3 regions of the Kitasatospora sp. NPDC088264 genome follow, and region 2 is predicted to be linked to each of the others. Evidence: riboswitches for the same ligand, from Rfam matches in the RefSeq annotation. Region 2 holds a riboswitch; each other region holds the start of a gene.
The links. A riboswitch is a leader RNA that binds a small molecule or an ion and turns the genes downstream of it on or off. The one in region 2 is predicted to bind cyclic di-AMP.
Positions count from the first base shown of each region.

Region 1 (7,032 bases), on a different contig from region 2:
GGTCCGGCGTCCGCGCCGAGCACCAGGTTGCGGTAGCCGGCCTCGATCGCCGCCGGTCCGGACCAGGAGGGCAACGCCCGGGCCCGCGCGTCCAGCAGCGCGGCCACCTCGGCCCGCCGGTCCGACGCCCACCGGTCCGACGCCCGCCCGGCCGCGGAGGGGGCCGCCGGGGCCGCCGGCGGCAGCGACAGCTGGGCCAGCCCGCCGGCCGCGAGCAGCAGCGCACCGCGCCGGGACAGCGTCCGGCGGGCGCCGTCTATCGGGTGGGGGGCATCGTCTATCGGGTGGGGGGCGTCGGGGTCGGACGGTGCCGGGCTCAGAGCCGGACCACCCCCGCGACCGGCATCGCGTTGACGCTCTCGTAGCGGACCTTGGCGCCCGGGTAGGGGGCGTGCACGATCACCCCGCCGCCGGCGTACATCCCGACGTGGTGCATGTCCCGGTAGAAGATCACCAGGTCTCCCGGCCGCGCTTCGGAGAGGCTGACCCGCTGCCCGGCGTACGCCTGGGCCTGCGAGGTGCGCGGCAGGGTCACTCCGGCCTGCCGCCAGCTGTAGTACATCAGACCGGAGCAGTCGAAGGCGCGGGGCCCGGTGGATCCGTAGAGGTAGGGCGAGCCGATCATCCGCACCGCGGCCGCCAGCGCGGCCGCCCCGCGCTCGGAGGCGGGCGGGGCCGTGCCGAGGTCCAGCCGGTCGGTGCCCCGGGTGGCGCGCTGCTCGGCCTCCCGGGCGTCCTGGGCGGCCATCCGGGCCCGCTCGGCGACGCCCAGGCTGTTGAGGAGCCGCTGGGCCTCGGTGAGCCGCTGCTGGATCTGCTGCTTGCTGTCGGCGAGCGAGCGGCGGGCCTGGTCGAGTTCGGCGAGCTTGCCGGCGGTCTCGGTGCGGCGCTGGTCGAGCCGGCGCTGGCGGGTGGCCAGTTCGTGCAGGGTCTCCTGCTGCCGCTCGGCGGCCTGGTCGAGGGTGCGGGCCCGGGACAGGTAGCCCTCCGGGTCGGTGGAGAGCATCAGCTGGACGGTCTGGGCCATGCCGCCGCCGCGGTACTCGGCGCCGGCCACGGTGGCGAGGTCGCCGCGCAACTGGTTGAGCTGGTCCTGGGCGACGGCGATCTCGCCCTGGAGGACGGTCGTCTCGCCCTGGAGCCGCTGCTGCGCCTCCTGGGCGGCGTTGTACTTCTCGGACGCCTGCTCGGCCTCGCCGTAGAGCTGCTCCACCTGCGCCTTGACGTCCTTGCGGGTGGGCGTGTCCGGCGCGGCGGGGGCGGCCTGGGCGCTGCCGCCCGTCGTCACACCCAGGGCGGTGGCGGCGGCCGCGGTCAGCACCAGCGCACGGGCGAGCAGTTGGGAACGACGGTGCACGGGCATGGCGGCAGCGGCTCCGATCCGGCGGTGGGCCCCGCCGCCGCCCCAACGCGGGCGGCCCTGGAAGCGGAGTCCGGTGGCAGACGTTAGCGAGTCCGGGCAACCGAGTCCAAACCCCTGCCAACCCGAATATTTGACCCGCAATCGGACATCAGTCCGATGCGCCGGAAAAGCCGCAGGCCCGGCCTTCCGTGGTGGAAGGCCGGGCCTGGGAGGGCCTGAGCGGGGATCAGACCCGCACGATGGAGGTCAGCGGCATGTTGCCGACGGCCTCGTAGCGGACCGACGCGCCCGGCTTGGGCGCGTGCAGCACCTGGCCGTTGCCCGCGTAGATGCCGACGTGGTGGGCGTCCCCGTAGAAGATCAGCAGGTCGCCGGGCTGGGCCTGGGAAAGGTCGGTGCCGATCCGGGTACCGGCGTGGGCCTGCTCCTGCGAGGTGCGCGGCAGCGAGACGTCGACCTGGTTGAACGCCCAGACCATCAGGCCCGAGCAGTCGAAGGAGCCGGGGCCGGAGGCGCCGTAGACGTACGGGCTGCCGATCTTGGAGGCGGCGATGGACAGCGCCGCGGCGCCGCGCGAGCTGCCGGCGCTCGGCTTGGTGACCGGCGCGGCGGGGGCCTGCGACGCGCTCAGGTCGGTGCGGCTGTTGTCGCGGGAGGAGCGGTCGGCGGCCTGCTGGGCCGCCGCCTGCTGCTGGGCGGCCTTCGCGGCGGCGTCGGCCTTCGCCTTGGCCTCGGCGGCGGCCTTCTCCTCGGCCGCGCGGATCGCCTGGCGCTCCTGCTCGGACAGGGTGTTGAAGAGGTCCTGCGCGGCCTTGAGCTTGCCCTGGACCTCGTCCTTGGCGCTCTTCAGCTGCTGGGTGGTGGTCTCCATCTCGGCGAGCTTGCCCTGGGCCTCGGAGCGCACCTGGTCGAGCTTGCGCTGCTCGTCCTGGAGCTGCTTGAGCTGGCCCTTCTGGGTGCCGCCGGCCTGGTTCAGCGTGTCGGCCTGGCTCAGGAAGGTGTCCGGGCTGGCGGAGAACATCAGCTGGACGGTCTGGGATATGCCGCCGTTGCGGTACTGCTCGCCGGCGATCTCGGCCAGGCCGCCCTGGAGGTCGGTCACCTGCCCCTGCTGCCGCGCCACCTGGTCCTGCAGGTCGGTGACCTGCTTCTGCAGCTGCTGCTGCTTCTCCTGGGCGGCGTTGAGCTTCTCGGTCGCGACCTCGGCCTGCTCGTTGAGCTGGTCGACCTGCTCCTTGACCTGGTCCTTGGTCGGCTGCGGGTCGGCGTGGGCGCCGGACTGCGCGGACAGCGCGACGGCCGCCGCGGCGAAGCCGGTCAGGATCGAGACCCGGGTGCGACTGGCGGGCTTGGGACGACGATGGGACGCCACGAAGGCGGACTCCTTCTTCCTACGCCGTCTACCGGGTGAGCTGACGGGTTCGGGCCGGAAGCGTGCCCTACGACGCCTCACGGCCGTTCCACCGGCCGACCTGGCGCCGATTCACCCCGGAGGAACGTGGTTCCCCGGCTCCGTTCGACAGCACCCCCGACTGCTGGGCTCCCCGTCGGGCAGGCACTGGGCCCGCCCCGCTGCGTCACGAACTCGACGGAAACCACCGCCGTCACCCTGGCTGGGCGATCGGGAGTGCGGTGGTTCGGGGCACGACCCTAGTAACTGAACCGTGATCCGTTCAAATCCTTGTCAGAAAAAAGACGGAAGAAGACCAAAGTTCTTTTGTGAATATGACACATAGTGATCACCGCCGTACGCAAAGCTGATCACTCTTCACCGGGGACTCGCGCTGCGGACAAAACCCGAACGCCACCCCCGGTCGGAGGGTGGCGTGGATCACAGGCCCGGACGGGGCCCTTCGGGCGTGTCGGGCCGTCAGACCCGGCGGATCGTGTTGATCGGCATCGCGTCGACCTTCATCACCTTCACCACGTCGCCGGTGTGCGGCGCGTGCACCACCATGCCGTTGCCGATGTACATCCCGACGTGGTGCCGGTCGGCGCCGTAGATGACCAGGTCGCCCGGCTGGGCCTGGTCCAGCGAGACCTTGGTGCCGACGTTGCCCTGCTCCTGCGAGGTGCGCGGCAGCGAGACGCCGGCCTGGCCGTACGCCCAGACCATCAGGCCCGAGCAGTCGAAGGTGGTCGAGCCGGTGGCGCCCCACACGTACGGCGAGCCCTGCTTGCTCATCGCCTTGGCCACGGCCACGCCCGCGTAGCCGCCGGCCTGCGGGAGGCTGCCGAGGTCGGCACGGTCGCTGCCGCGCGAGGCGCGGTCGTCCTGCTGCTGCTGGGCCCGCAGCGCGGCGCGGTCGGAGGCGCTGAGCGAGTTCAGCAGGTCCTGCGCGGCCTTCAGCTTCTGGTTGACGTCCGTCTTGGCCTGGTTCAGGTCCTTGGTGGTGGAGTCGAGCGAGGCCAGGACGGCGGCGGCCTCGGACTTCTCCTGGTCCAGCCGGCGCTGCTGGTCCAGCAGTCCCTTGAGCGCCTCCGACTCGCTGGCGCTGGCCTGCTGGGCGCTGGACGCCTTCTCCAGGTAGCCCGACGGGTCCGAGGAGAGCATCAGCTGGACGGACGGGTCGATGCCGCCGGTGCGGTACTGCTCGCCCGCCACGCCGGCCAGGCCGGTCTGGAGCTGGGTCATCTCGTCCTGGCTGCGGGCCACCTTGTCCTGCAGCTGGTCGGACTGCTTGCGGAGCTGGTCGGCCCGCTCCTTGGCGCCGTTGTACTTCTCCGCCGCCTGCTCCTGGTCCTGCTGGAGCTGGTCGATCTGCGCCTTGACGTCGGTCTTGCTCGGCTGGGGCGCGGCGTGCGCGGCGACCTGCGCGGAGAGGGCGACCGCGGTCGCCGCGGCAGCGGTGAGCACGGAGACCCGGGCGCGGCTCGGCTGCTTGGGACGGCGGTGGGAGGCCAAGGGAATTGCTCCTTCTTCCATCGGCCTCACCCGATCAGGTGAGAATCCGGAAAATAGGTTTGACGCCACACCCTAGGGAAGATCCACGGGTTTTGCCACTCCCCCGAAGGCGTGAACTCCACTTCCCCCGCAGGCTTCACTGGATGTGCACACCGCCGCAAACCGGGCGCTGACCAGGCCTCATCCCACCGCGGCAGCCGTCAGGGCCGCGCCAGCCGGTTCAGCAGCAGAACGGAAGCCACGGGGCGCGCGCCGGCCTTCCGCACGCCCTCCGCGACCTCCCGGTCGGTGGACACCACCACCACCGGACGACCCTGCGGCTCGGCCCGCACCAGACGGCGGATCAGCTCGTCCGCGGTCTCGCCGGTCCGGCTGAACCGCACCCGCACCCCGCGCGGTGGCGCCATGATCACCGGAACGTCCAGGTCCTGCCCGTCGAACACGCAGGTGACCTCCGCCTGCGTGCGCTGGGCCAGCATCGCCAGCCCGCCCAGCAGCCGGATCCGCTGCTGCTCCAGCGGCAGCGTCGGATAGCCCGTCTTGGTCACGTTGTAGCCGTCCACCACCAGGTGCACCTGCGGGATCGCCAGCAGCTGGTCCAGCAGCGCCGGATCGTCGTCGGCCAGACCGCGCCGGGCCACGTCGTGCGGCGAGGCCGCACCCGGCACCACCGCCTCCACCAGGTCCCCCGGCCGGATCTGGGAGACCGGCAGCGCCAGCTCCCGCTGGAGCCCCTGCGCCGACTGCAGCACCGTGTCCAGCAGCAGCCGCAGCCGCATGTCCTCGACGCTGCGGCCCTCGCGGGCCGACCGGCGGCCCTGCTCGGCCGCCGTCTCCAGCTCGCCGACCCGGTGCCGCAGCCGCCGCGCCTCGGACTCCGCGGCGCCACGCTCGGCGGCCGCCTGCGCCCTCGCGGCCTCCAGCTCGGCGGTCAGCCGCCTGGTCTCGGCCTGCGCCCGGCGGGTGTCGCTCTCCAGCGAGCGCACCTTCTTCCGCAGCGACTCGGCCTCCCGGCGGACGTCCTCGGACTCCGCGCGCTGCCGCTCCAGGTCCGCCCGGGCGGCGGACCGCAGCTCGGCGAGCTCCGCCTGCAACTTCTCCGCCAGCCGGGTGGCCTCGGCGGCCGCGCCCTCGGCGCCGGCCCGCTCGGCCTCCTCCCCGGCCTCGGCCACCAGCCGGCTCCAGCCGGCCGACCGCACCAGGTAGGCGGCGGCCGCGACGTCCATCGGATCGGCGGCGCCCGGAACGCTGCCCGACTCCAACGCCTTCACCAGGTCCGGCTGGCCCAGCCTCAGCCGCTCCGCTATCCGCACCCGGAACGCCGGCTCCGACTCCAGCGCCGCGGCCAGCGCCGTGGCCGCGTACTTGGCCCGCCGGGCCGGGGTGAACTTGACGTACTGGCGCAGGCTCTGCGGCAGCTCGCCGGGCGGCAGCCCGCCGAGCGCGTCCGAGGCCAGGCCGACCACGCGCCGGCGCACGCCCTCGGGCAGCGGCCGGTCCAGCTTCTCGGCACCACGCTCCGGCGCCACCTCGCCGGAACCCGCCACCTCGCCGGAACCCGCCGCCCCGCCGGAGCCCACCGACTCATCGGAACCCGCCGCCCCGCCGACGGCCGCGGGCTCGGACGGAGCCGCGTCGGCGGCCCGCGCCTGCACGGCCGCAGCGGGCTGAAGCCCCTGCGCTTCGGCGGGCTCCCTCGCTGCGTCCACCACGTCCTCGGCTCCGATCCTGGTCCTACGGGGTCACGGCCCGCGGCCGCCGCCCTGTCGTCACGCTCCGTGCGTCCTGTCTGTATTGTCCCAGCGCGGCGGGCAGGCGCGCCGCGCACCCGCCCCCGCGCCGTCGGGCGTCAGCCCTGGTCGGCGGAGGCCTCCGCGTTCTCGGCGCCCGGACGGGCCACCAGCTCGACCTGGTCCACGGCGTTGCACCAGCGGCAGCGCACCGACTCGATCGTCTCGCTCAGCACCTCGGTCTCCTCGACCTTGGACTCGCCGGCCAGGTCGAAGTGCAGGAACTCGGTGACCCGCGCGGTGCGGGTCACGTCGAAGCGGGTGAGGTTTCCGCACAGGGTGCAGCGCCAGCGCGTCTCGGCGGTCAGGGCGGGGACGGTCATCGGGGGTCCTCTCGGGTGGTCCCTGGGTGGGCTAGGCGCTCCCCCCGGAGCCCCGGCGTCGGCGGCGGGAGGCGGGATTGCCCGCCCCAAGCCTATTGCCTGAGGCAACCATCCCGGCCACCAGTCAGGAGAACGAGCGGGCTAGTCCACCTGCCGTACAAGGCCGTGTCACACGCCCGACACGGAGGGATGCTTGGCCGCATGGCACTGACGGCCCCCGGGCACACCGACGCGCGGGGCGAGCACCCGTCCGTGCCCGCCCCGGCGGTCACCTACGCCCTGATCGCGGTCAACACCCTGGTGTTCCTGCTGGGCCCGGCCGCCGGGCTCAACCCGCTGTACGGCACCGGCCAGTCCCGGCTCTGCGCGGAGCAGCGGTACGAGCAGCGCTGGGGCGTCATCCCCACCGAGGTGCTGGCCGGCCGCCCGCTGACCGCCGAGCAGCTGGCCCAGGCCCCCGACCCGGCCCCGGGCTGCCCGGCCGCGCCCACCCCGGGCAAGCACCCGGCGCTGTCCGTCCTCACCGGGCTCTTCGTGCACGCCGGCTGGCTGCACCTGCTGGGCAACCTGCTCTTCCTCCACGTCTTCGGCCCCACCGTCGAACGGCGGCTGGGCCGGGCCCGGTTCGCCGTCTTCTACCTGGCCGCCGGC
Region 1 is NZ_JBFBIR010000012.1:146,222-153,253, forward strand. It holds gene AB0O82_RS12895 (hypothetical protein) at 1-107, opposite strand, end outside; gene AB0O82_RS12900 (NlpC/P60 family protein) at 317-1,363, opposite strand; gene AB0O82_RS12905 (NlpC/P60 family protein) at 1,590-2,735, opposite strand; cyclic di-AMP (ydaO/yuaA leader) riboswitch at 2,746-2,895, opposite strand; gene AB0O82_RS12910 (NlpC/P60 family protein) at 3,234-4,268, opposite strand; gene AB0O82_RS12915 (NYN domain-containing protein) at 4,469-5,815, opposite strand; gene AB0O82_RS12920 (hypothetical protein) at 6,118-6,381, opposite strand; gene AB0O82_RS12925 (rhomboid family intramembrane serine protease) at 6,583-7,032, shown strand, end outside.
Region 1: another riboswitch for cyclic di-AMP. It lies ahead of AB0O82_RS12905 (NlpC/P60 family protein); the one in region 2 lies ahead of AB0O82_RS19785 (LysM peptidoglycan-binding domain-containing M23 family metallopeptidase).

Region 2 (7,032 bases):
GCCCATCGGGACGCCCAGCACGTTGGCGGCGGTGAGGCCGGTGAACATCAGGGCGATGGCGCCGGCCCGCTTGTGCGGGGCGACCAGGTCGGCGGCGACGACCGAGCCGATGCCGAAGAACGCGCCGTGCGCGAAGGCGCTGACGATCCGCCCGATCATCAGCAGCCCGAAGGCGGGGGCGACGGCCGCGATCAGGTTGCCCACCACGAACAGGCCCATCAGCGTCAGCAGCATGCCCTTGCGGGGGGCCCGGGTGCCGAGGATGGTGAGCAGCGGGCCGCCGACCACGACGCCGAGCGCGTAGCCGGAGATCAGCAGACCGGCGGTGGGGATGGAGACCGAGAAGTCGCCGGCGACCTCGGGCAGCAGGCCCATGATCACGAACTCGGTGGTGCCGATACCGAAGGCGCTGATCGCCAGCGCCAGGAGCGCGAGGGGCATGAGGGACCGCTTTCCAGAGAGAACCGTTGCGCATGCAACTACCAGCGTCGACAATACGAGACACCCGCAGGTACTTGCAAGCGCCACCTATCCCCGACGACAGCAATCCCGGCCACGCCACTTGCCACACCCTCGAGCGGAGATTAGGTTAGGCTCACCTAACTAACTGGAGGTCCGTCATGAGCCTGCCCGCCGGCGACGCCGAGGTGCCCGAACCCACCACCGCCGAGCGCGTCCAGAGCCTGCTCAGCGCGACCTCCTCGCTCACCGTCCGCGCCTGCGGCGAACACCACGACCTCGACACCCCGGTCTCCGTCCACGGCTCCCGGCTGCGCCTGCGCGCCCCGCTGGGCGACCCGCTCGCCACCGCCGCCGCCCGCGCCACCGACGGACTCGCCGTCGTCCTGGACGTCACCGACATCTCCCCCGTCGCCGTCCGCGACCGGATCCGCGCCCGCCTCACCCTGGCCGGCCGACTGCACCTGGCCCACCTCGCCGACGACGGCCTCAGCGTCCACCTGCGCGTGGACGTCGCCCACGCCGTCCTCGCCACCCCCTACGGCACCGGCGCGCTCACCGCTGGCGACCTCGCCCTCGCCACGCCCGACCCGCTGGCCCGTTACGAGGCCGCCATGCTCACCCACCTCGCCGACGACCACGCCGACGCCCTCGCCGTCCTCACCCGGCTGCTCGACCCGGACCTGCTCGCCCAGCACCCGGAGGTCCGCCCGCTCGCCCTGGACCGCCACGGCCTGGTCCTGCGCCTGGACCACCCGCACGGCCACCGCGACGTCCGCCTGGTCTTCCCCGAACCGGCCGCCGACACCGAGGACTTCGGGCAGCGGATGCACGAGCTGCTGACCGCCGCCCAGCACGGGCTGCCCGCCCACCGGCTCTGAACCGGCCCGCCGAAGCACACTGACGTATCGTCAACTCTCCCCGGACACACCCACCAAGGCCCGGAAACGACAGCGGCCGACCCGGCTCGCGAGAGAAGTCTCGCGAGCCGGGCCGGCCTGGGCGTGTCCCGCGCCCATGTCCACTGCTGCGGCGATCACCCGGTCGAGCGGTCACCCGACATGACCATCCCGGGCGGTCGATTCGCCCCGTAGCAGCGGTGGTTCCTCATCCGGTACATCCGGCAGATCCGGCACATCCGGTACATCCGGTACGGGTCAGAGCGCGACGCCGTGGGCCCGCAGGTAGGCGACCGGGTTGATGTCCGAGCCGTACTCCGAGCCGTTGCGGATCTCGAAGTGCAGGTGCGGGCCGGTCACGTTGCCGGTCGCGCCGGAGAGGCCGATCTGCTGTCCGGCCTTGACGGCCTGACCGATCTTCACCCCGATCGAGGAGAGGTGCGCGTACTCGGCGAAGTGGCCGTCGGCGAGCTTGATCTCGACCTCGTTGCCGTAGGCGCCGCCGTTGCCGGCCTTCACCACGACACCGTTGCCGACGGCGCGCAGCGGGGTGCCGGTGGAGGCGACGAAGTCCTGGCCGGTGTGGTGGCCGGAGGCCCACATCGAGCCTGCCACGCCGTACGCGGTGCCCAGCTTCGGGCCGGCCAGCGGGGCGACGAAGGCCGAAGCGGCGGCGACCGGCACGGCGGTGACCACGGCGGACGGCGCGGCGGTCTGCAGCTGGGTCTGGAGCTGGGCGGACGGCTTGGCCGCCTCGGTCCGGACCTCCGGCTGGGCCTGCGGCTTGGCGGCGGTGGTGGCCGGCGCGGCGTCCTGGGCGGACGGCTGGGCGGGCTTCGCCGGGGCAGCGGGCTTGGCCGGGGCGGCCTGGCCCGCGATCACGAGCCGCTGACCGGGGAAGATCAGGTCCGGGTTGCCGCCGACGACCTCACGGTTGTGGTCGTACAGCGCCTGCCAGCCGCCGTCGACGTGCTGGGCGTCGGCGATCCGGGACAGGGTGTCGCCGCTGACGACGCGGTAGCTCTCCTGCGACGAGGCCTGGGCCTGGTCGGCGGGAGCGGCGGCCGGGGCGGCGGTGACCGCGGCGGCCGGCGCGGGGTGGGCCTGGGCGCTCATCGCGGTGACGAGCGGCAGGGCGAAGGAGACACCGGTGACGGCGGTGGCGATCCCGATGCGGGCGGCGCGGGGCAGGGCGATACGACGAGCCTGTGCAGGCATGGAATTTTCCTCTCCGACGCCTGCGAGGTGAGCTGTCGGGTTCGGGCTGGAGTTGCCCGGCCGCACATGCGGCTTCACCCCTAGCCGGCCCTGGATCCGGGTACGCGAAAGCGTGCCGTTTCCGGTCCGGCGACTTACCTGTGGGTCCCCCGCTCCTGCCGTACAGAGTTCGGTGCGAGCCACCGGGCAGCGGCAGGATTCGGCGTTCCACCCGGTGGATCCGTCCGGACTGGCCGGGCGGTCGCTGAACTAAAACCCATCCGTTCGGGTGAAGCAATGTCGATCACTTGAACCGGCAACAACCCCCCGAGCTGCGGTGACCCTCCGAATGATCGGCTGCACCGTACGTGCACAATCCATTCACCCGGCGCCACTGATCCACGACGCTGCGCCGATTCCGCCACCGCTGCGCACCCGCCCGCTCACGCACCGCGCACCCACCGACACACCCCCCGGTGACCCTTGTCACGTACGCCCCACGGGCGCAGGATCGGCCCGTGGCCACCTCCGAAGCAGGAACACTGCGCCTGGGCACCTCGCGGGGACGCTGGGTCCTCCTCGCGACGGTGCTCGGCTCCAGCATGGCGATGCTCGACGGCACCGTGGTGAACGTCGCGCTGCCCCGCATCGGCACCGATCTCGGCGCCTCCCTCGCGTCCCTGCAGTGGACGCTCAACGCCTATCTGCTCACCCTGGCCGGACTGATCCTGCTCGGCGGCGCGCTCGGCGACCGGTACGGCCGGCGCCGGGTCTTCCTGATCGGCGTGCTCTGGTTCGCCGCCGCCTCCGCGGCCTGCGCCGCCGCCCCCACCATCCACGTGCTGATCGCCGCCCGCGCCGTCCAGGGCATCGGCGGGGCGCTGCTCACCCCCGGTTCGCTCGCCATGCTGCAAGCCGTCTTCCACCCGGACGACCGCTCGGCGGCGGTCGGCCTGTGGTCGGGCCTCGGCGGGGTGTCGGCCGCGGTCGGCCCCTTCCTCGGCGGCTGGCTGGTGGACGGCCCCGGCTGGCGGTGGATCTTCCTGCTGAACCTTCCGCTCGCGGCCGCCGTGGTCGCGGTCACCTCCCGGTTCGTCCCCGAGAGCCGGAACGAGAGCGCCGTCGGCCGCTTCGACGTCCCCGGCGCGCTGCTCGCCGCGCTCGCCCTCGGCGCGATCACCTACGCGCTGACCGCCGCCGGGGAGGGCCTGTCCCCCGCGGTCTGGCTCACCGGCGCGATCGGCCTGCTGCTCGGCGCTGCCTTCATCGCGGTCGAGCGCCGCGCCGCCGAGCCGATGCTGCCGCTCGGCCTCTTCTCCTCCCGGCTGTTCACCGCCGTCAACCTGGTCACCCTCTGCGTCTACGCGGCGTTCAGCGGGGTGTTCTTCCTGCTGGTGGTGCAGTTGCAGATCGTCTCCGGCTTCTCCCCGCTGGTCTCCGGCCTCGCCCTGGTCCCGATCACCGTGCTGATGCTGACCCTGTCGGCGCGCGCCGGGCGGCTGGGCAAGCGGATCGGCCCCCGGATCCCGCTCACCGTCGGTCCGCTGCTGTGCGCCGCCGGGGTGCTGCTGATGCTGCGCACCGGCCCCGGCTCCTCCTACTGGGCGGACGTGCTGCCCGCCGTCACGGTGCTGGGCTGCGGGATGACCCTGTTGGTCGCGCCGCTGACGGCGACGGTGCTGGCCGCCGTCGAGGTCCGGCACGCGGGCATCGCCAGCGGCGTCAACAACGCCGCCGCCCGCGCGGCCGGGCTGCTCGCGGTCGCCGCGCTGCCCTCGCTCGCCGGGCTGAGCGGCGACGCCTACCGGGTGCCGTCCGCGGTGGACTCGGCCTTCCGCACCGCGATGCTGATCTGCGCCGGGCTGCTGGTCACCGGCGGGCTGACGGCCTTCGCCACCGTCCGCGGCAACGTGCTCGCGCCGGTGGACCGCCCGGTGGCCGAGCCGGACTGCGAGTGGGCCTGCGGCACCACCCCGCCGCTCGACCCGGGCCACGTCCACACGGACGAGGGCCCCGCCACCGGATCGGCGGCAGGGCCCTCAGCCAGCTGACGAATCGTCAGAGGATGTCACCGGGCGCGTACTTGGCGGCCTCCGGGTAGGCGGCGGCGACGGCCTCCACCTGGCGGACCACCTCGGCGACCTGGGCACCGGCCGCACCGGTGAAGGAGAGCCGGTCGGCCAGCAGCGCGTCCAGCCCGGCCCGGTCCAGCGGGATCCGCTCGTCGGCGGCCAGCCGGTCCAGCAGCTCGTTCTCGCGGGCGCCCGCACGCATCGCCAGCGCGGAGGCGACGGCGTGCTCCTTGATGACCTCGTGCCCGGTCTCCCGGCCGACGCCCGCGCGCACCGCGCCCATCAGCACCTTGGTGGTGGCGAGGAACGGCAGGTAGCGGTCCAGCTCGGCCTCGATCACGGCGGGGAAGGCGCCGAACTCGTCGAGGACGGTCAGGAAGGTCTCCAGCAGGCCGTCGAAGGCGAAGAAGGCGTCCGGCAGCGCGACCCGGCGCACCACTGAGCAGGAGACGTCACCCTCGTTCCACTGGTCGCCGGCCAGCTCGCCGGTCATCGAGGCGTAGCCGCGCAGGATGACGGCCAGGCCGTTGACGCGCTCGCAGGAGCGGGTGTTCATCTTGTGCGGCATCGCCGAGGAGCCGACCTGGCCCTCCTTGAAGCCCTCCGTGACCAGCTCGTGGCCGGCCATCAGACGGATGGTCTTGGCCAGACTGGACGGCGCGGCGGCCAGCTGGACGAGGGCGGTGAGCACCTCGAAGTCCAGCGAGCGCGGGTAGACCTGGCCGACGCTGATCAGCACGTTCTCGAAGCCGAGGTGCCCGGCGACCCGGCGCTCCAGCTCGGCGAGCTTGTCGGTGTCGCCACCGAGCAGGTCCAGCATGTCCTGGGCGGTGCCGACCGGGCCCTTGATCCCGCGCAGCGGGTAGCGGGCGATCAGCTCCTCCAGGCGACGGAAGGCGACCAGCAGCTCGTCGGTGATCGACGCGAAGCGCTTGCCCAGGGTGGTGGCCTGCGCGGCCACGTTGTGCGAGCGGCCGGCCATGACCAGCTCGGAGTGCTGGGCGGCCAGGCGGGCCAGCCGGACCAGCACGGCCACCGTGCGGTCGCGCACGTGCTCCAGCGACTGGCGGATCTGCAGCTGCTCGACGTTCTCGGTCAGATCCCGGGAGGTCATGCCCTTGTGGATCTGCTCGTGGCCGGCGAGTTCGCTGAACTCCTCGATCCGGGCCTTCACGTCGTGGCGGGTGACCCGCTCACGGGCGGCGATCGAGCCGAGGTCGACCTGGTCGATCACCCGCTCGTAGTCGGCGACGGCGTTCGCCGGTACCTCGACACCGAGGTCCTGCTGGGCCTTCAGGACGGCGAGCCACAGGTGGCGCTCAAGGACCACCTTGTGCTCGGGGGACCACAGCTGGGCCAGGGTCGCCGAGGCGTACCGGGAGGCCAGGACATTGGGGATCTGGGGCTTCGCGCTCACGCTTCGCAAGCCTAACAGCCGAGGTCAGCCGGAACGTCGGCGCATCGGGCGGCTCCGGCCCGGGCCGGAGCGGACGGCTCCGACCGGGCCCGCCCGACGATTCCCGCCGGGCGCGGGGCGGCCCGCTGCCGGGCGGCCTACTGGGCGGCGCCGGACCGGCCGGCCAGCACCGGCAGGACCTGCGCGCAGATCGAGTGCAGCGCGATCCGCTGCTCGTCGGTCATCGCCTCGAACGCCTGGTGGGTGCGGGCCATCTCGCCGCGGATGCGGTTCAGGATCTCCCGGCCCTCGTCCGTGATCACGACGATCTTCACCCGGCGGTCGCCGGCGGCGGCCTCCCGGTGGGCCAGGCGCAGCGACTCCAGCCGGTCCACGATCCCGGTGACGTTGGACGCGTCGCAGCCCAGCCGTCCGGCCAGCGCCCGCATCGGCACCGGCTCCTGCACCGCGCCGAGCGCCTTGGCCTGCGAGGAGGAGAGCCCGTGCCGGGCCGCGGCCGCCGCGAAGTCCTGGAAATACGCGGCGCCGACGGCGGCCAACGCTTCCATCAACTCGGCGTTGGTCGGTACGGTCGTCGTCGCTGTCGAACCCATGGGGTCAGCGTACGGCCAAGTGCTTCAGCAACTCAAGCTTTGACCACGGCAACCGTCGACGGCTTGACCGGAACTGCGGCATCGGCCGGTCGACGAAGCCTCCGGCCGGTCGACAGAGCTTAGAGCACCAGCTGATCGAACAGGTGCCGCAGCTCCGGGTCCGGGTCCGCGGTCAGCCCGGTGTGCACCGGCCCCGGCTGGACGATCGCGCTGCGCGGAGCGGTCAGCCAGCGGAACCGCTGCCCCGGACTGTCCCCCGCCGCCGGGCCGGCCTCCGGCCCCCCGGCGCAGACCGCCTCGATCCCGTGCAGCGCCCGCCGCACCCCGTTCACGTCCGCCACCGGGTCGAGCGCCAGCAGCCGGGCCTGGTCCAGGTGCGTGCGCGCGGCCAGGTA
Region 2 is NZ_JBFBIR010000023.1:75,132-82,163, forward strand. It holds gene AB0O82_RS19775 (MFS transporter) at 1-441, opposite strand, end outside; gene AB0O82_RS19780 (DUF2470 domain-containing protein) at 621-1,340, shown strand; gene AB0O82_RS19785 (LysM peptidoglycan-binding domain-containing M23 family metallopeptidase) at 1,617-2,576, opposite strand; cyclic di-AMP (ydaO/yuaA leader) riboswitch at 2,579-2,761, opposite strand; gene AB0O82_RS19790 (MFS transporter) at 3,074-4,606, shown strand; gene purB (adenylosuccinate lyase) at 4,614-6,044, opposite strand; gene AB0O82_RS19800 (MarR family transcriptional regulator) at 6,182-6,637, opposite strand; gene AB0O82_RS19805 (DUF3037 domain-containing protein) at 6,757-7,032, opposite strand, start outside.

Region 3 (7,032 bases), on a different contig from region 2:
GAGAACGGCGCCCGCCAGACGGCCGGCGGCTCCTCGGTCCGGTGGGCCCGAGCGGGACGCGGGTCGTCGCCGTAACCACCGAGGACGTCCCACTCGCGGTCCTGCGTGCTTCGGCTGATGCTCATGTCCCGGCCCCGGTCCCTCGTTCTCGACTGCTGATGGCACCAGTCTGGTCGAACGGCGGGCCGGGGAGGATCCGGAGGCCTGGCGGATCGGGGGTGGGGTTAACCCCCCGGGCCTGACCCGGCAGGCCTGCCCCCAGGTCCGCGTGGACGTCCGCGTCGGACGTCCACGCCGGACGTCCACGCCGGGCCGTCAGCCGGTCGCGCCGCGCCACTCGTCGGCGAGCAGCGAGTACAGGTACGAGTCGGACCAGGCGCCACCCTTGTAGAGGTCGTGCCGGACCCGCCCCTCCAACTGGAACCCGAGCCGGAGGAGCACCTTGGCCGAGGCGCCGTTGTCCACGTCGACCCGGGCCGCCAGCCGGTGCACGCCGAGGGCCTCGAAGGAGAGCTCGCAGAGCAGGCCGGCGATCTCGCCCGCGTAGCCGCGGCCCCAGACGTCGCGGCCCAGCACGTAGCCGAGGTGGGCGGAGCGGTGCTTGCCGAGGGTGAGGGAGGCGTGGGCGATCGGCACGGCGTCCACCGGGTCCTCGGCGTCGTCGCGCCGGGTGACGGCCAGCCGGTAGGTGTCCCGTTCCGGCGCCATCGCCTCCTCCAGGTAGAGCTCGATCTGGTCGGCGCAGGTTTCACGGTCGCGCGGCTCGAAGGGGAGGTAGCGGGTGACCTCCGGGTCGCTGAACAGCCCGTACAGCGCGTCCACGTCGCCGGCGGTGTGGTGATACTCGCGGATGGCCAGCCGGGGGCCGGTGAGTCGTACGGGGACCATGGCAGCCGACCCTACCCCCGGCCAGCGGTTACCGTTCGAGCTATGAACGACGAAGACCTGCGGCTCGCCCCGCGCACCAGGGCCTCCGACCTGCTCGCCTGGGCGGCGGAAGAGGACCGCGCCCCGGTGGCCGAAGCGCCGCTGCGCGCGGTGCTGGCCCTGCTGGAGCTGGGCGAGGGCAGGATGCACGACGGCTGGCCCGAACTGACCTCGAACGCGGTGGAGCACCTGCTGTACGAGCGGCTCTACCTGTACGTCCAACCCGAACCGGAGGCGGACCCGCTGGCGTACGGCGCCGCCGTCCGGCTGCTGACCGACCACCAGCGGGCCGCCAAGCGGCTCAACGCCAAGCGCCAGGAGCGGCTGCACGCCGAGGCCGAGTGGCAGGGCGAGGTCGCGGCCGGGCTGCTGCGCCGCGCCGACCTGGTGACCTGGCCCCGGCTGTACGCGCTGCTGCTGCACGCGTACGGGGCGGACGTCGCGGATCCGGAGGCGGTGCGGGAGTGGCTGACCGGCTTCCGGGAGCTGGCGCAGGAGGAGCGGCTGGCCGTGTTCGCCGCACTGGCGCAGACCGGCTGGCTGGACGAGGTGGACGAGCAGGGCTGGAGCCCGACCCGGGTGATCTCGGTCGGCATGGCCACCGACGGCGCGCGCCGGCTGCTGGAGCAGGGCCTGATGCGGCGCAGCTACCGCAACCTGGCCGAGCTGACCGCGCTGGGCCAGCCGATGCCGGACGAACTGGCCGGGGACTTCGGAGCGTTCGAGGAGGCGGCGGTGGAAGCCGCGCTCGACCTGTACGGGGAGTGGACGGTGCCCGGGCTGCCACGACTGCTGGTGGAGGAGTTCCCGGACCTCGCGCCGGAGCCGGGGCAGGAGGAGATCGACGCGTACCTGGCCGGGCTGGCGCAGGAGGAGTTCGACGCCCGCCTGGAGGGGCTGGCGGGGCCGGCGCAGGAGGAGTTCGACGCGCACCCGGCGGAGCCGGCAGACCCGGCGCAGGAGTGACGCGGCGAAGCCCCGGCCGCGGTGCCTTCTGGTTCCGGCGGCCGGGGCTTCGCGGGTGCGTCAGGGGTTGAGGCCGCGCTGCTGGTTCCGGCGGCCGGGGCTTCGCGGGTGCGTCAGGGGTTGACGCCGCGCTGCTGGAACCAGGTCTCCGGGTCGACGGGGGCGCCGCCACCGGGGCGGACCTCCACGTGCAGGTGCGCGCCGGTGACGTTGCCGGTGGCGCCGACCTTGCCGATCTGCTGGCCGGAGCCGACCTTGCCGGAGCCCTTGATGATCGAGGAGAGGTGGCAGTACCAGATCTCGGTGCCGTCGGGCAGGGTCTCGACGATCCGGTAGCCGTACGAGCCGGACCAGCCGGCCGAGGTGATGGTGCCCTGGCCGACCGCGTAGACGGGGGTCCCGGTGTCGGCGGCGAAGTCCAGGCCGGTGTGCAGGTGGGCCCAGTAGCGGGCGCTCTGGCCGTAGTGGGCGGTGAGGTGGTAGTCGCGCACCGGCAGGGTGAGGGCGGCGGCCTTGGCCCGCTCGGCTTCCTCGGCGGCCCGCTTGGCCTCGGCCTCCTTGGCGGCGGCCTTGGCCTCCGCCTCCTTCGCGGCCTGGACGCGGGCGTCCTCCTCGGCGGCGGTGCGCTGGCTGTCGGCCTGCAGCTGGATGCGGGCGGCGAGCGCGAGGCCGGGGTCGGCGGAGAGGGCGACCGGGGTCTCGTCCGGGGTCTCGATGGCGGGGGCGGCGGCCGGGGTGGCGGAGGCGAAGCCGGTGGCGCCCAGGGTGGCGGCGACGGCGGTGACGCCGAGCAGCGGGGAGGCCCCACGGACCTGACGCGGCATCCGGTGCCGGTTGGTCTCGGCCTCCGGGCCCGCGTACTCGGGGCCGTCCGGGCCGGGGTGGTCGAGGAGCCGGGTACCTGCTGCGAGGCCGGCCGGGTGTGCCGGAGTGTGCGTCGACGCCACGGAGGCGCGCTCCTTTCCTTCCTTCGCGCCTACCGGGTTAGCTGACGGGTTCGGAGCAGGAAGGTCTCCTACGGCCGGGCCGGAGCCCCGCCGATTCACCCCAAGGAACGTGGTTCCCCGGCTCCCTGACCTGCCCGGAGGCCGGTCGGCGGGATTAGGCGACGGCGCACGGTGCCGTCTGGGTACGGCGTTGACGACCGCGCTGCGTTATCAAACGTTAATCCTAGGAGGCCCTGATTCCAAGCCGTTCGCCCGGGACGACCGGAGACGGGCGGGGCACTCCGGGGCACGACGGGCGTTTTGTTCCCCTTGGACACCCCTGCACCCCCTTGAGCACCGTTGACGCCACCTCACGTGATCGGACGTCAACGAACGACCCTTCATCCGCGCACCCCCCGCCGGCCTCCCCCGCTCCGCAGGGCGCGAGGGCTTGACGGCTAAGGCTATTAGCCTTAGCTTTATGGCTATCGGCGGCAGCACCGAAGCCCCGCACCGGCAACCCTCCGGAGGCCCACCATGAACGCCACCAGCGCCCCCACCACCCAGTACCTCGACGTCACCGGCGGCCGCCTCGCCTACGACGACACCCGACAGGGCGACGGCGCCCCCGTCGTGCTGCTCCCCGGAATGCTCGACACCCGCGCCGCCTACCGGCACCTCCGCCCGCTGCTGGCCGCCGCCGGCCGCCGGGTCATCACCATGGACCTGCGCGGCTTCGGGGAATCCTCGATCATCTGGGACGACTACTCCCCCGCCGCCATCGCCACCGACGTCCTCGCCCTGCTCGACCACCTCGGCATCGACCGCGCCGTCCTGGTCGGCAACTCCTACACCGGCGCGACGGTCGTCAAGGCCGCCGGCGACGCCCCCGAGCGGGTCGCCGGCATCGCCCTGATCGACGCCTTCATCGAGAACCCCCCGCCCGGCGCCCTCATGCGCGGCGCCCTCCGCGTCATGGGCTTCCTGACCGTCCACTCGCCCGCCTTCTGGGGCCTCTACCACCGCAAGCTGGCCTACCCGGGCGCCAGGCCCGCCGACTTCGACCCGTACGTGGCCGGACTCGTCGCCGCCATGCGCACCCCCGGCCGCAAGACCGCCACCCGCGGACACGTCAGCGGGGACTCCGCGCCCGTCGGCTGGACCGCGGCCGTGCGCTGCCCCTCGCTCGTCATCATGGGCAGCAAGGACCCCGACTTCCCCGAGCCGGAAGCCGTCGCCGACCGGCAGGCCATCGCGCTCAACGCGCGGAAGGTCATGATCGACGGATCCGGGCACTACCCGATGGCCGACAACCCGCAGGCCACCGCCGACGCCCTGCTGCCCTTCCTCGCCGAACTCGCCTGAGCCCCGCCCGCCCACGTCAGCCCCGCCACGCCACGCCACGTACGCCTTCCACCGACGGAGAGCCCACACCATGCCCCGAGTAGGACTCACCCCCGAGCAGGTCGTCGACCACGCCATCGCCCTCATCGACGAGCAGGGCGCCGACGCCCTCACCCTGGCCGCCGTCGCCGCCCGGGCCGGGGTCGCCACCCCGTCGCTGTACAAGCACGTCAGCGGCGGCCTCGCCGAACTGCGGCGGCTCATCGCCGTCCGGGTCACCGAGGAACTCGCCGACCGGCTCGCCGAGGCCGCCGTCGGCCGCAGCGGCGACGACGCCGTCGACACCGTCCTGCGCGCCTACCACGCGTACGCCACCGAGTACCCGCACCGCTACAACGCCCTCCCGCAAGCCCCGCAGCCGGACGACGACCTCACCCGCGCGGCCGGACGGCTCGTCGGGGTGATCATCGCCGTCCTGCGGGAGTACGGCCTCGACGGCGCGGAGGCGATCCACGCCGCCCGCACCGTCCGCTCCGTCGCCCACGGCTTCGCCTCCCTCTCCATCGGCGGCGGCTTCCAGCTCGCCGAAGACCTGGCCACCACCCAGAGCCGCCTCATCACCCTCCTCACCACCGGGCTCCGCACCTGGCCCACCCCCTGAGACGCCGGCCACCGCACCGGCCGCGGCACGACCCACCCGGTCTCCCACGACGACGGAACGGCCGGCGCACCGGGTGAGGCGTGCGCGAGAAGTCGGACCCGCCGACTTCCCGTGCGGCGGGCAGGCAGCGGGCCTGGGGGTCGTGGGGGCGGACGGGTTAGTGTGGCCGGGCTGACTGGTGGTCATGACAGGGGACCGCCGACCCCTTGGCGGAGGTCCACGTGCCCGCACCGATAGCGAGGGCGCGGCGGTGGTACCTGCGGCTGCTGGACGGGAACGCCCGGGCCGCGCGGTACGCGCTGGGGGTGCTGCTCGGGGTGACCGCGGTGCTGAGCGTGCTGCCGATCGTGCTGCCGTACAGCTGGCCGCCGTCGGCGCTGGTGCTGCCGCTGGTGGTCGGCGGGCTGCTGTTGCGACGCGGGCAGCTGCTGGTGCTGGTGTGCGCGGCGCTGGCCGGCGGGGTGCTGGGGGCGGTGGTGCGGGATCCGCTCGGGGTGCGGATCGGGGTGACGCTGGTACTGGCCGCGACCGCGGTGACGGTGCTGGCCGCGAACCGGTTCCGGCACCGGCTGGGTCTGCGCGGGACCCAGGGCGATTCGATGCTGCTGGAGCTGGCCGAGCACACCCGGACGCTGGCCCGGCTTCCGGAGCGGCTGCTCGACTGGCACTTCGACAGTGCGCTGGCGCCGGCCGGCGACACCTCGTTCTCGGGTGACTTCCTGCTGTGCGCGCACCGCCCCGAGGAGGATCTGCTGGAGCTGCTGCTGGTGGACGTGTCGGGCAAGGGCAGCCGGGCGGCGGCCCGCTCGACGCACCTGTCGGGCGCGTTCGCGATGCTGCTGGGGCGGGTGCCGCCGAAGGCGTTCCTGCCGGCGGCCAACGACCACCTGGTGCGGATGGGCTGGGAGGACGACTTCGCGACGGCGGTGCACCTCGCGCTGCGCCCGGCGACGGGCGACTACCTGCTGTTCAACGCAGGCCATCCGGCGCCCGCGCAGTTCCGCCGGGCGGACGGCGGCGGCTGGGCGCGGTCGGGGCACGGCGGCCCGGCGCTGGGGCTGGTGTCGGGCGCGCTGTATCCGGCGGTGTCGGGGCGGCTGCGGCGGGGCGATTCGCTGCTGCTGTTCAGTGACGGCCTGGTGGAGGTGCCGGGTCGGGATCTGGACGAGGGGGTGGGTCGGCTGCTGGCGGCGGCCGAGCCCGTGGTGCGGCCGTGGCGGACGCAGCAGCAGCTCACCCGGGGTGCGGCGGAGCGGCTGGTCCGGACGGTGGCGCGGGACGCGGCGGACGACCGGACGCTGGTGCTGGTGCGCCGTCTGGGTCACCATTCACCCGCTTCAGCACCCGCTTGAGAAATAAGGTATTAAGAATTAAGTGCCCGTTCGGGCACCCAGAGGGCACCCACCCCCCGAGAGCGGAAAGGCCGGGTATCCGATGGACCTGAGCTCTCCGTGGGTTCCCCCCTCCGAGGACGAGAGCCGGACGCCGCGCAGCAGTCCCACCGCCCGCAGCCCCATGCGCTGCGTGCGCTTATTGCTCGGCTGCACCAGCGCCGCCGAACTGCTCGGCACCGTCCTCGCCGAGGGGCCGGGGTGGATCACCGGCGAGGGTTCCGCGCTCTACCTGCTGGATTCCGCCGGGATGCTCCGACTGACCGCCTCGCACGGGCTGCCGGACTGGGCCCACGAGCGCTACAGCACCGTCGATCCGGCCAGTGACCTCCCCGCCGCGATGGCCCTGCGGTTACGCCGCCCCTACCTGCTCAGTCCCGAGCACACCAGCGTCGACTACCCGAACAAGAACGTCGGCATGGGCACCGGCATGGTCGCCGTGATCGCCCTGCCGATGGTCGTCGACGAGCGGCCGGTCGGCGTCCTCGCCCTCGCGCTGGCCCACCGGGGCACCGTCCCCCGCCGCGACCTGGACGTCCTGGAGACCATCGGCGAGGCCTGCGCCCACCGGCTGTCCCACCTACTCGACCACGCGGACGCCCGGATACCCCAGGATCCGGCCGGGGCACCGCCGGACGGGGCCGGGAGCCTCCCCGCCGGGCTGGCCCACCCGATGCTGTCGCTCGCCGTCCGGGCGGCCGGGCACGGCGCCTTCGAGCGCGATCTGGTCACCGGCGAGAGCTACTGGGACGCCGCGGCGTTCCGGGTCACCGGCCAGCCCGCCACCGCCGACGGCTCCGCTCCGGAGCTGGACCGG
Region 3 is NZ_JBFBIR010000007.1:21,020-28,051, forward strand. It holds gene AB0O82_RS08015 (sensor domain-containing protein) at 1-125, opposite strand, end outside; gene AB0O82_RS08020 (GNAT family protein) at 316-888, opposite strand; gene AB0O82_RS08025 (hypothetical protein) at 931-1,893, shown strand; gene AB0O82_RS08030 (M23 family metallopeptidase) at 2,007-2,840, opposite strand; cyclic di-AMP (ydaO/yuaA leader) riboswitch at 2,853-3,011, opposite strand; gene AB0O82_RS08035 (alpha/beta hydrolase) at 3,357-4,184, shown strand; gene AB0O82_RS08040 (TetR-like C-terminal domain-containing protein) at 4,255-4,824, shown strand; gene AB0O82_RS08045 (PP2C family protein-serine/threonine phosphatase) at 5,046-6,176, shown strand; gene AB0O82_RS08050 (SpoIIE family protein phosphatase) at 6,259-7,032, shown strand, end outside.
Region 3: another riboswitch for cyclic di-AMP. It lies ahead of AB0O82_RS08030 (M23 family metallopeptidase); the one in region 2 lies ahead of AB0O82_RS19785 (LysM peptidoglycan-binding domain-containing M23 family metallopeptidase).